Regions from separate parts of the Stenotrophomonas sp. X genome, predicted to be linked through region 3. Evidence: predicted binding sites of a transcription regulator. Region 3 holds the regulator's gene; each other region holds the start of a gene.

The links. The regulator FliA, encoded in region 3, starts transcription of late flagellar genes. The targets are predictions, from matches to a motif close to TAAAGTTTNNCNNNCNNNGGCCGATAA.
Region 1: the regulator FliA is predicted to act here: its motif matches at 2,640-2,666, upstream of ACZ75I_RS17565 (methyl-accepting chemotaxis protein).
Region 2: the regulator FliA is predicted to act here: its motif matches at 2,284-2,310, upstream of ACZ75I_RS14610 (methyl-accepting chemotaxis protein).

The regions. Positions count from the first base shown of each region.
Region 1 covers NZ_CM146756.1:3,826,672-3,830,946, reverse strand. The annotation lists gene ACZ75I_RS17580 (LysR substrate-binding domain-containing protein) at 1-680, shown strand, start outside; gene ACZ75I_RS17575 (ABC transporter substrate-binding protein) at 664-1,380, opposite strand; gene ACZ75I_RS17570 (arylamine N-acetyltransferase family protein) at 1,653-2,492, opposite strand; gene ACZ75I_RS17565 (methyl-accepting chemotaxis protein) at 2,695-4,275, shown strand, end outside.
Region 2 covers NZ_CM146756.1:3,140,109-3,144,383, reverse strand. The annotation lists gene ACZ75I_RS14625 (hypothetical protein) at 1-529, shown strand, start outside; gene ACZ75I_RS14620 (M23 family metallopeptidase) at 465-1,139, opposite strand; gene ACZ75I_RS14615 (L,D-transpeptidase family protein) at 1,144-2,106, opposite strand; gene ACZ75I_RS14610 (methyl-accepting chemotaxis protein) at 2,340-4,275, shown strand, end outside.
Region 3 covers NZ_CM146756.1:2,004,837-2,009,111, forward strand. The annotation lists gene ACZ75I_RS09185 (chemotaxis protein CheA) at 1-771, opposite strand, end outside; gene ACZ75I_RS09190 (protein phosphatase CheZ) at 774-1,379, opposite strand; gene cheY (chemotaxis response regulator CheY) at 1,379-1,771, opposite strand; gene ACZ75I_RS09200 (RNA polymerase sigma factor FliA) at 1,829-2,572, opposite strand; gene ACZ75I_RS09205 (MinD/ParA family ATP-binding protein) at 2,569-3,456, opposite strand; gene flhF (flagellar biosynthesis protein FlhF) at 3,443-4,275, opposite strand, start outside.

The sequences.
Region 1 (4,275 bases), 1.8 Mb from region 3:
TCAACGAAGCCTTCCAGCCCTATGCGGCCCGCGCCGAGCACGTGCTGACGATCAGTGCGGTGCCGTCGATGGCGTCGGCGTGGCTGGTGCCGCGCCTGGGTCATTTCGTGGCTGAGCACCCACAGATCGAGATCAACCTGCAGTCGAGTGAGCGCCTGATTGATTTCGAGCGGCAGCGCCAGTTCGACGCCGCGCTGCGGCTGGGCAGCGGGCAGTGGCCGGGCCTGGTGGTTGAGCCGCTGTTCGACGAGTGGCTGCTGCCGATGGCGAGCCCGGCGCTGATCGAACGCATGGGAGGGATCGACCGGGTGCCACTGAACCAGTGGCCACTGCTGGGGGACCCCGATGGCGCGTGGGGGGCCTGGTTCGCGTTGAGCGGGCAGACCCCGCCGTCGCGCTTCGTAGCGGTGCTGGATGATTCGGAGGCACACCACCGTGCGGCGCTGGACGGGGTGGGCGTGGCGCTGGGGCGGGTGACGCGGGCGCGCTTGTTGCTGGATTCCGGCCAACTGGTTGCGCTGTCCAACCTGCGCCTGAAAACCGCCTGGCCGCATTGGCTGGTCTACCCGCAGCGTTCGGCCCGCCACCGCGGCTTTCTTGCCTTCCGCGACTGGCTGCACGCGCAGGCTGCCGAACACGTGCGGCACATGGCGGACGCTACACTCATCGCACCAGCGTGACCGCCTGCCCGGCGCGCGCGAACGCCTCCTCCAGCAGCGAGCCGGCCTTGATCGCCTCCACTTCCTCGAACAGCGCCTGCAGCGCGTCGGCGGGGCGGGATGCCGGCGCCGCCACCGCCTGCTGGATCGCGGTGAAACGGTCGGCCAGCACGCGGTGGCCGGGATGCGCCCGCGCCCATGCTTGCAGCGGCTGGCGCACGCCGGCGGCGGCATCCAGGCGCTGCAGATCGAACAGGGTGATCGCAGCCGCCGACGTCTCGGCCCGTTCGATCGTGGCGTGGCGCAGTTCGCGGCTGAGAAACAGGTCGTAGGCTGCACCGCGGCCCACCGCGATGCGCAGCCCCTCGCGGTCGAGGTCGGTCACCTGCTGCGCGGGACTGTCCTCGCGCACCAGATAGGTGCCTTCGATCTCCACGTACGGAGCACTGAAGGCGATGCGGTCGGCGCGTGCCGGATCGATGGCCAGGAAGGCCAGATCCCAGCCGTCTTCGCCTGCCGCAGCGACCACCGAGGCTGCGGCATCGTGACAGGTGAAGCGTGCCTGCACACCCAGGCGCTGCGCCAATATCGCGGCCAGCTCCACCGACGGTCCGCGCGGCGAGTGCGCATCGCCCTGCGCCAGCACCGGGTTGCCCAGGTTGATCGCCACGCGCAGGAAGCCCTGCGGTGCCAGCGCACTTTGGTGATCGGCCAGGGACATGCAGGACTCCGCGAGGAAAGGGGCACCCAGCATGCCAGCACTGCCCTGCAAGGGGTGTCATGCTGCACGACTGCAGGATGGCGTACCTTCCGTTTGCCGACGAGGCCGCAGGTGTGGGCATGGACTTGGAGGTGAGCCTGGAACGTGGCCGGGATCTGCGACAGTGAAGGCAACCGGATTGCGTTGCAGGCGCGCGCGGTTCCGTAGAGCCGAGCCCATGCTCGGCTGCTGTTGACCCAGCCGCCCAAGCTCAGCCGGGCATGGGCTCGGCTCTACAAGGTCGCGGCACGTGAGCGCTGCAGCCAGTCGTTGATCGCCGGATCGAGCCGCGGGTCTTCGGGCAACTGCATGCCAAAGCGTTGCTGCAGCACGTCGCGCACGTCGGCAACATCGTGCAGCGGACGCTTGTCCGGTGCCTGGCCGGGGCGGTACTCGGTGTAGTTGCCACTGCCGATGGTGCGTCGCCAATCTGGCCCGGTCAGCGACGCGCGCAGCTGGCCAGGGAAGCTGGAGTCGGGATGGGTGCACACGTACCAGTTGCCCACCACGTTGTCGATCGGTGCGGGCACGTGCAGGTCGAAACGGTACATCGCCCGCCAGCCGTCACCGGATTCGGCGTACAGCACGAAATCCCCCTCGCCAGGCAGCCGCTGCAGCAGATAGCGTTCGTGCGGCGTGGCCTGCGGCTGCGGATCATGCAGCCGCAGCGGCACGGTCGGGGTCAGGCTGCCGAAACCGGCGTCCACCAGCCAGTCTTCGCCGTCCACCTGCACGCGCAGCAGCAGGTGGGTCCGTGCGGTCAGTTCGCCGTCATGGGCAGCCAGCAGCACGCGCGCGCTCAATGGCTGCGCATCGAAGCCCAGCGCCAGCAGCAGCGCCAGCAGGCCGCCATTGAGTTCGAAGCAGTACCCGCCACGGCGCTCGTCCAGCAGCTTGCGCTGCACGCTGTCCAGGTCGATCGGTACCGCATCGCGCAGCAGGCAGCTGAGGGTCTCGAACGGCAGCACTGCGTTGTGGCGCTGCTGCAGCAGGGTCAGGCCGGCCAGCGTCAGCGGTGGCGGCGCATCCAGCTGCAGGCGCTGCAGGTAGCGGGGGACATCGAGCGTCGTCATGGCGGCACCGGGCGGGAGGGGAGGTCCACTGTGCTCCCCCAACCGGGGTTGAGGTCAAGGGTGCTGGTCGTGTCACGCCAGCGTCGCCTGCACCCGGTACAAAGGCCGCGTCCGCCCGTCACCGCTGGGCCAGGACGACGAAAGTTCTAAAGTTGCCTTGAATCCGGCCGATACAGGTGCGTCCTTCTGCCTGGAGTCTGTCATGTCGGCCGTTGTCTCCCACCTCCGGTCCCTGCGCACGCGGCTTGCGGTGCTGCGCCCGGCGTCCTCCGGCCTGCTGCTGTGGCTGCAACCGCATCGGCTGAGCGTAGCCAACAAGCTCAAGGCGACCTTGTGGGTCTGTGGCCTGGGACTGGTCGCAATCGCCGCCGTCTATGCCTGGACCGGGCATGCCAGCACGCAGGCTGCGCGCAGCCAGGCCAGCTACCAGCGCGGCAGTGACCTCGCCGCGCGCCTGGCCACGCGGGTGGCCGAAGCGCGCCGCCTGCAGATCCAGTATGCACGCAGTTTCGATGATGCCGACCGCGCGCAGCTGCTGGCCACGCAAAAGGCGCTGCAGGACGATCTGCAGGCGCTGCGCACGATGCCGATGGATGCCGGCCGGCGCAAGGCCCTGCAGGCGTTGACCGAAGCTGCAGGCGCGTTCTCGCAGGGTGTGGCCGCCCTGTTCGAACGGGTCGACGAGATGGGCCGTGGTGAGGCCGGCCTCGCCGCGCAGCTGCAACAGGCTGCAGACACGCTGCAGGGGCAGGTGGATGCGCAGCAGCGGGATGCGCTGGCGTTGTCCCTGCAGAAGATGCGGCGGCAGGAGGCACTGCTGCTGCTCGACGGTGATTCCACCCACGCCGACCGCGCCAGCGAAGAAAAGCTGCCGTTCGATCTCGCGCTGGCGGGCCTGCCCGCGGATGCGCAGGACACCCTGCGCACCGGAATGGAGGCGTATCAGGCCGCATTGCTGGGGTATACCGCTGCCCGTGTCGGCCTGGATGTGGAAGCGCAGTCGCTGCTGGATACCGCTGCGGGCGTAGCGCCTGCGCTGGCCGCATTCCAGCAGGCACAGGCCGCGGCACTGGCCCGTGCCCAGGCCCGCCAGCAGGCTGGTGCGCGCACGATGAGCGTGCTGTTTGCATTGACCGTGCTGCTGGTCGCCGGTGTGCTGATCACCAGCCTCGTGCTGGTGCTGCGTGCAGTGCGCCAGCCGATCCAGGACACCCTGCACTTCGCCAGCGACATCGCCGACGACCGCCTGGACACCACCCTGCGCGTCTACAACGCCAACGACGAGATCGGCCAGCTGGCCCAGCGCCTGGTCGACATGCAGCAGCGCCTGCGCGCGCGTATCGAGACCGAGCGTGCCGTGGCGCGCGGCAACACCCGGGTGCGCCAGGCATTGGACAGTGCGCAGACCGGTTTGATGGTGATCGATGCGGAAGGGCAGGTCGCCTACGCCAACCCGGCACTGCTGCAGCTGCTTGACCTGCGGAACGAAGCGCTGGTGGGCAGCGACGCGGTACGCCTGCATCCGGCGTTGGCCAGCCTGGCCGGCGTGCGCCAGCGCGAAGAGCGCGAGATCGGCCATGCCGGCACGCGTTACCAGCTGATTGCCAACCCCGTCATCGATGACGGGCAATTCCTCGGCGTAGCGGTGGAATGGCGCAGTCGAGCGCTGGAGACCCTGCTGGAAACCGAGGTCGCTGCGCTGGTCGATGCTGCAGCACACGGTGACCTGCACGGTCGCATCGCGCTGGAGGGCAAGCAGGGCTTCGTGCGCACGTTGTCGACC
Region 2 (4,275 bases), 1.1 Mb from region 3:
CAGCCCCGGCGCGACGGCCGAGGTGACGGTCTACCGCTTCATTGATGACCAACTGCGGCTGCGACTGCGGTATGCCGCAGACGGTACTGAGGCTGACCCTGAAGTGCTGCTGCGCATCGACACTCCCACCGATCATGGGGACTTCCGCGCAGGAGAGCGTTCGGGAGTGGCCGGGCAGGGTATCAACCGCAGGCTGGCATCGGTTGAGTCCAGCGGGCTCATGGCGTCCTATTTTGGATATGGCCGCGGTGATGCATTGCCACGCGGACGCTCATGGCTGCGGGTAACCGTACTGGAGGTGGACCCGGCGCTGGCGGGCAGGGCGGCCGTGATCGAATTGCAGCCCCCGCTGGACCTGCTGAAGCTGACCGACCTGGATTACGTCTGGCTGTGGCCGTTCTTTTTCTGGAAGGTGGCGGCACTGTTCCTGCTGATTCCCGGGGGGGCGTTGGCGGTGTTCACGTTCACCTTGCGGCGCTGGCAGCGCCGGGCATCAGTGCCGCCGACTTCAGCAGCGGATAGGGATTGATCGACTGTCCCTTCCACCACTGCTTTTCCGGCCCCAGCACATGCACCTCGAAGTGCAGGTGTGGGGCCTCGGCGCTGGCATTGCCGGTGCTGCCGACGTAGCCGATCACCTCCCCGCGCTTGATCACCTGCTTCTCGGCCAGGCCATCGGCGTAGCGTTGCAGGTGCGCGTAGTAGTAGCACCAGCGCCCGCTGGGCTCGAACTGGTAGATCGTCAGCCCGCCGCGCTCACTGTCGAACAGTTTCTCCACCGTGCCATCGGCCGCCGCCAGCACCGGCGTACCGGCATCGGCCATGATGTCGATGGCATCGTGTACGCGGCCCTCGCTGCGTGCATCGGTGAAGGTATCGCGCAGCTGCGAGGGCAGGATGCCCTGCACCGGCAGCAGTAACCCGGGCGGTGCATCCGGAGCCTGCGCGGCCGGCGGCGCGGTGGAGGCGGGTGGGGCTGTTGCACCTGGCGCTACCGGTTCCGTCACCGGCGCGGTGGCCACCGTCGATGGCGCTTCCGGCAGCGCGTCGGCCACCGGCTCATCCATATCGCGGTGCAGCCACCAACCTGCACCCAATCCCAGCAGAACACCGAGCACAATCAGTTGCGGAAGACGCATCGACTCACTCCTGCATCACCACGGGCACCGACTCATCCACCGCATCAGCCACGCGCAGTGCATCCCAGTTGGTCATGCGTACGCAGCCATGCGACTCGGTCTTGCCCACGTGGCCGGGTTCAGGCGTGCCATGCAGGCCGTAATGCGGCTTGGACAGATCGATCCAGACCCGGCCGACCGGATTGTTCGGGCCCGGCGGCAGCGTCGCCTTCTTTTCGCCCTTGCGCGCATCCCAGAACAGCTTGGGGTTGTAGTGGAACGGCGGGTCGCGGTAAACGCCCAGGATCTTCCATTCGCCGATCGGCAGCGGATCATGCTGGCTGCCGGATGAGACAGGCACCTGCGCGATCACCTTGCCCTGGGCATCCAGCAGTTGCAGGGTCGAGTCGGATTTGTCGACGACCACCTTGGCTGCCTTCGGTAGCGCCGATGGTGCGATGTTGGGCACCTGAATGCGGTTGCCGGCCTTGCTCAGATCCACGCCCGGATTGAGCAGCTTCAACAGCTCAGGGGATGCGTGGAAGCGTTCGCCCAGCGACTCTTCGACGTTGTTGAAGCCCAACGATTTCAGTTTGGCCTGTGCGGCGGGGCCCTTCGGCACCGCCTGGAACGGCCCGGCGACATCCTCGGCAGTCAGCGTGTAGCTGGCCAGCGGCGTGATCGTATCGGCCTGCAGAGCCTTCCAGGTGGCGTCGTCCAGCTCACCCGTTACGGTCAGCCCGTGCGCCGCCTGGAAGCCTGACACCGCCCGCCGCTGGTTGCTGCCTACCTCACCATCAATCTGGCCTGGAGAGAAGTTCGCACGATCCAGCAGCACCTGGGCATGCAGTGCGGAGCGCACCGCGGTGTCCGGGCCAGCCTTCTCGGCAATGGGGGCGGGCAGTCCGGGCGGCGGCGCCTGCGCGAAGGTAGGTGATGCCAGCAGCGAGATTGCGAGCAGGGTGGATCGGGACACAGATGAGCGCATTGGGATCTCCAGCAGGTACGCCGCCACCTTGCCCGCAGACGGTGCGGAGCCGCCGTGAAAGGGATCTGATACCCGCATGAGCAGACATGTCATTGCGGCCGGCTGGCACCGGCAGGTGCCGCTGGGACGGGGACTCACCAAGGTGAACGGTGGCCGACGCCGTCGATGGGCGGCGATCAAGATTGCCTGCCGGGCCGCCGATAAGGCCACATCCCCCCGTTTTGGATACCCCCATGAACTACTTGAGGAACGTCAGGGTTGCCTGGCGTCTTGGGCTGGGCTTTGGCCTGTTGCTGCTGCTGGTGGCCGCCGTGGTGGCCACCGGCGCCACCGCCAGTGTCGTGCAGAAGCGCGCGATGCAGCAGGTGGTCGACGTCAGCGTGGCCAAGGTGCGCCTGTTGTCGCAGATGCTCGACGCCAACAACCAGATGATGGTGGTGCGGCGCGAAATGCTGATCCGCCAGGGCGAAGACCGCGGCAGCGATGAGAAGCGCATTGCCGATCTGGTCAAGCGCTATGAGGCCAGCTGGGCCGCCTACCAGGCACTGCCAGGCGATGCGGAGGGCAAGGCCATCGCGGAAACCATCGCGGCCAAGCGTGCCATCGCGCGCCCGCTCAACAAGCAGACCAGCGAACTGATGGAGCAGGGCGACTACCCGGGTGCCGTGGCACTGACCCTGGGCCCGGTGCAGGAAGCGGCCAACGGCTGGAACAAGGCACTGTCCGATGGCGTGGATTTCGAAGAGAAGGAAAGCCGTGAGGCAGCCGCCGAGGCCATCCGCCTGGGTGAGCGCAGCCTGCTCCAGCTGCTGGTGCTGGGCGGCGTCGCGCTGCTGGTCGGCATCGGTGCCTCGGTGATGATCGGGCGCAGCCTGACCGGCCCGCTGGCCCGCGCGGTGAACCTGGCCGAGCGCCTGTCCAAGGGCCAGCTGGATCAGGAATTCCGCCTCGGCGGCCGTGACGAACTGACCCAGCTGGGCGAGGCGATGGCCAGCGTGCGCCAGAGTGTGCAGGCGGCGATCGGCGCGCAGTTGCAGATGGCCGAGCAGCACGAGGCCGGTGCAATCCGCTATCGCATGGACGCCAGTGCGTTCCCCGGTGATTTCGGCCGCATGGTGCAGGCCACCAACAGCCTGGTCGAGTCGCACGTGCAGGTGGAACTGCTGATGGCCGAGGTGATGCAGCGTTACGCCATGGGTGACCTCAGCCGCGACCTGCCGGACTACCCGGGCGAGAAGGGCACGCTGACCCGCACCCTGGCGGCGGTGAAGCAGAGCCTGATGGCGATCAACGCGCAGATCGATGAACTGGCCCGCGCCGCACGCGCCGGCGATTTCAGCATGCGTGGCGATGCCGCTGCGTTCCAGTACCAGTTCAAGACGATGGTCGAGCACCTCAACGGCATGATGGCCAGTTCGCAGGCCAGCATCGCCGATGTTTCCGACGTGCTGCGCGCGATCTCGCATGGCGACCTGACCGCACGCATGGAGGGCGAGTACGAAGGCGTGTTTGCGCGCATGCGCGACGATGCCAACACCACCACCGCGCAGCTGACCGGCATTGTCCGCGGCATCCAGGTGGCTGCCGACAGCATCAACAACGCGGCCCAGGAACTGGCCGCCGGCAACAACGACCTGTCGCGCCGCACCGAGCAGCAGGCTGCGAATCTGGAAGAAGCGGCCGCGTCGATGGAGGAGCTGACCTCCACCGTACGCCAGAACGCCGAACTGGCGCGTCAGGCCGACAGCGAAGCGCATGCCGCCGGTGCCGCCGTGCGCGAGACCGAGCAGGCGATGGCACAGATGGCATCGGTGATGGGCGAAATCGATCAGTCCTCGGCGCGCATCTCGGAAATCTCCACGGTGATCGACGGCATCGCGTTCCAGACCAACATCCTGGCGCTGAATGCCGCAGTGGAAGCTGCGCGCGCAGGCGAGCAGGGCCGTGGCTTTGCCGTGGTCGCCAGCGAAGTGCGCACGCTCGCACAGCGTGCCGGTGTCGCCGCCAAGGAGATCAAGGAACTGATCGAGGACGCCGCTTCCAAGGTGAAGAGTGGCCTGGCGGTGACCGTTGAATCGGAAGCCGCGATCGCACGCGTGGCGCAGGCCAGTTCGCGCACCACCCAGCTGATGAGCGACATCGCAGCGGCCAGCAAGGAACAGGCCGCCG
Region 3 (4,275 bases):
TTCGCCGATCAGATTGACAATCGCGTCCAGGCGCTTGGTGTCCACGCGCACGGTATGTTCGGCTTCGGCCAGCGGCTTGGCGGCCGGCTTGGTCGCCGCTGCAGTTGCCGGTGCGGCCGGTGCGGCCAGTGGGCGTGGTGCCGCGATCGGTGCGGGCGCTACCGCAGCGATGGGCTTGGCGCCGGGTGCGGCGCCACCGTGCAGCTGGTCGAGCAGGGCTTCGAACTCGTCTTCGCTGATCAGGCCGTCGTCAGCCTTCTTTGCCGGCGCGACCGCAGTCGGCGCGTTACCACCGTGCAGCTGGTCGAGCAGGGCCTCGAATTCGTCGTCGGTGATCAGGTCGCCGCTACCGGCCGCCGCTACGGCGGTCGGGGCGGCCGGCGCGGTGGCGCCTCCGTGCATGTCGAACTGGGCGATCAGCTCCGGCGGCGCATAGCCCGGCTCGGTGCCGGAGGAAACTGCATCCAGCATCGCTTGCAGGTAGTCCAGCGATTGCTGGGCGGCATCGAAGTGATGGGCCTGCAGCACGGCCTGGCCCGCGCGCGCGATGCCCAGCGCTTCTTCGGCGGCGTGGCACAACTCGACCATGGCGGTGACGCCGAGGAAGCCGGCGCCGCCCTTGAGCGTGTGGTAGCCCCGGAACACCGCGTTGAGCTGCTCGGTGTCCTGTGGTGCCTGCTCCAGCGACACCAGCTGTTCGCCCAGGCGATCCAGGATTTCCTGCGCCTCGATGATGAAATCGGCAGTGATGTCGTCGGATACCGCGCTCATGCTTACAGCCCCAGGTCCGACAGCAGGTCGTCGGCGTCGTTCTGCGAGACCGCGTGGCGGTCCAGTCCCTTCAGTGCCGGCCCGGCCAGTTCCGGATCGGTGCGATGCTGTTCCGGCGGCAGGCCGAGCGCGCCGAAGCCCTCGTGCACGCGGCGGACGATGCCGACCACGCGACGGATGATCTGCCCGGTCAGGTCCTGGTAGCTCTGGGTCAGGGCGATCTCGGTGAGGTTGTGGCGGATGCGCTCGAGCTGCGCATCCTGGCCCGGCTGCAGGCCTTCGGCGCGCAGCTGTTCGGTCAGGCTGCGGCATTCCTCGGCCAGGTCCAGGGTGCGGTGCGTCGCCTGTTCGGTCATCGCCACCACGTGGTCCAGGCGTGCGCAGGCATCGTCCAGTTCGCCGGCCTCGCTGGGTACGGTCGGCAGTTCACCCAGGGCCTGCCCGAGCTCGCGGGCCAGCCGCGAGAGGCCGCTCATCATCGGCTGCGTGCGCAGCGCGACCAGCCCGTCGATGCGTTGCCGCCAGGCGGTTTCGTCACCGGACTCCAGTGCGTCCAGTGCTTCCTGCAGGCGCAGGGCGAGGGCATTCTTGTCGACCGTGGTGTCCATCAGGCGCTGGCCGCCAGGCGTTCGAAGATCTTGCCGAGCTTCTCTTCCAGCGTCTGCGCGGTGAACGGCTTGATGATGTAGCCGTTCACGCCGTTCTGGGCCGCTTCGATGATCTGCTCGCGCTTGGCTTCGGCGGTGACCATCAGCACCGGCAGGGTCTTCAGCTTGGCATCGGCACGGATCGCCTTGAGCAGCTCGATGCCGGTCATGACCGGCATGTTCCAGTCGGTGACCACGAAATCGAACGGCTGGCTCTGCAGCAGCGACAGCGCGGCATGCCCGTCCTCGGCTTCGGCGGTGTTGGTGAAGCCCAGATCGCCCAGCAGGTTCTTGACGATGCGACGCATGGTCGAGAAGTCGTCGACGATCAGGATGCGCATGTTCTTGTTCAAAGCAGAGTTCCTTTGTTGTTCATTCCGGGCGGCCGGGGGCAGCTGCCTCGGGGATGTTCATTCTTCGAGGCCGGCGTCGACGGCCTCGAATACCTTCAGCCGGCCGCGCAGGCGCAGCACGGCCTGGCCGTGGATCTGGCAGACCCGCGACTCGCTCACGCCGAGCACCGCGCCGATCTCCTTCAGGTTGAGTTCCTGCTCGTAGTAGAGCGAGAGCACCAGCTGTTCGCGCTCGGGCAGATGGCCGATGGCCTTGCCCAGCTCGCGGCCGAACTCGCTGCGCTCCAGTACCTGCTGCGGGGTCGGGCTACCCTGGGCGACCGTGTCCAGCTCGCCCTGGTCCTCGATGCGCGACTCCAGGCTCAGCACCTGGCCACGCGCGGCGTCTTCCATCAGGCGCAGGTACTCGGGCAGTGGCATCTCCATCGCGGCGGCCACTTCGGTGGCGCTGGCGGCTCGGCCGCTGCTCTGTTCCAGGCGGCGGATGGTGGCCGCAGCATCGCGTGCACGGCGGTGCACCGAGCGCGGCACCCAGTCGCCACGGCGGATCTCGTCGATCATCGAGCCACGGATACGGATCGAGGCATAGGTCTCGAACGAGGCGCCCTGGTCGGCGTCGTAGCTGCGCGACGCCTCGATCAGGCCCATCATGCCCGCCTGGATCAGGTCGTCGACTTCGACGCTGGCCGGCAGGCGCGCGGCCAGATGGTGGGCGATGCGCCGCACCAGGTCCGAGTGCTGGGCGATGACGTCGTTGGCCGCCGAGCGCTGGACTTCCCTGTACTGGGCCGCGCCTTTCATGCCGCCACCCCGCGCTGCTTGAGGATGCGTTCGAGGAAGAACTCGACGCCGCCGCGTGGTTCGGTCGGCGCCTGCCAGCGGGCCGTGCGGCGCGCGATCTCGGTGATCGCCAGTGCGGACGGGCTGGACGGGTAGGCCTTCACCACCGGCTGCTGGCGCTGCACCGACAGGCGCAGCCAGTCATCCTGCGGCACGCAGCCCAGGTAGTTCAGCGAGACATCGGCGAGGAACTTCTCGCAGACGCGGGTCAGCTTCTCGTACAGTACGCGGCCCTCGTTGGGATCGCGCACCATGTTGGCCACCACCTGGACGCGGTCCACGCCACGTTCGCGCGAGAGCACCTTGATCAGCGCGTAGGCGTCGGTGATCGACGCCGGCTCGTCACAGACCACCACCACGGTGTCCTGCGCGGCCTGGCAGAAGGTCAGCACGCCGTCGGTGATGCCTGCGGCGGTGTCCACCACCATGATGTCCAGCTCGCGTTCCAGCTCGGAGAACACGTTGACCAGGCCGACGTGCTCGGCCGGGGCCAGCTCGGCCATGTGCCGGCGGCCGGACGCGGCCGGGACCACCAGCACGCCGTTCGGGCCTTCGACGATGACGTCGTCCAGCGAGCAGCGGCCGGCAACCAGGTCGGCCAGCGTATAGGTGGGGTTCAAGCCCAGGATCACGTCGATGTTGGCCAGGCCGAGGTCGGCGTCCAGCAGCAGCGTGCGCTTGCCCATGCCGGCCAGCGCCACGGCCAGGTTGGCCGACACGTTGGTCTTGCCCACGCCGCCCTTGCCGCCGGTCACGGCGATGGTGCGCACAGGGCCGAGCGGCTCGCTGCGGGTGGCCGACAGCGGGAAGGTCTTGGTCAGCTTGGCGTACTCACGCGACGGCATGGTTCAACTCCGGGTTGCAGGGCATATCGGCCGCTCGGCGCAAATCTTCAAGGCGAAGTACGAGATTGGCCGCACTGGCCCGGTGCAGGTCGTCCGGAACGTCCTGGCCGTCGGTCACCCAGGTGATCGGCAGGGCGTGGTCCACGGCCACCGACAGGGCGTTGCCGAAGCGGCCGGTTTCGTCCAGCTTGCTCAGCACCAGGCCCTGCAGGTTGGCGGCACCGAAGCGGCGGACCACCTCGTCCATGTCGCCGAAGCTGGTGTTGGCCGGCAGCACCAGCAGGGTGCGCACCTGGCGCGCGGCGCGCAGCCACTGCAGCTGGGCGGCCAGCGCGCGGTCGCGCGGGCCCAGTCCGGCGGTGTCGATCAGTACCAGCTTGTAGTCCTTCAGGCGTTCCAGCAGCTGGTCCAGGTCGGTGCCGCTGTTGGCCTCGTGCACGGCGATGCCGAGCTGCCGGCCGTAGCCATACAGCTGCTCGCGGGCGCCGATGCGGGTGGTGTCGGTGGTGACCAGAGCCACGTCACGCGGCGCGTGCTTCTCGGCGAACCGCGAGGCCAGCTTGGCGATGGTGGTGGTCTTGCCGGCGCCGGTCGGGCCCACCAGCGCGATCACGCCGCCTTCCTCCAGCGGGTCGACCGGGGCAATCGGCAGCTTGCGCGAGATCAGCCCCAGCATCAGGCCGCGGCCTCGGTGCGCCTCGGTCTCCAGCGGAATCTGCATGGCGACGTCGCGGGCCAGGCCAGCATCGAAGCCGTACTCGTCCATCAGGTCCAGCGCGGTGGCGCGCACCGGGCAGCCGCGCAGGCGCTCGTCGGTGA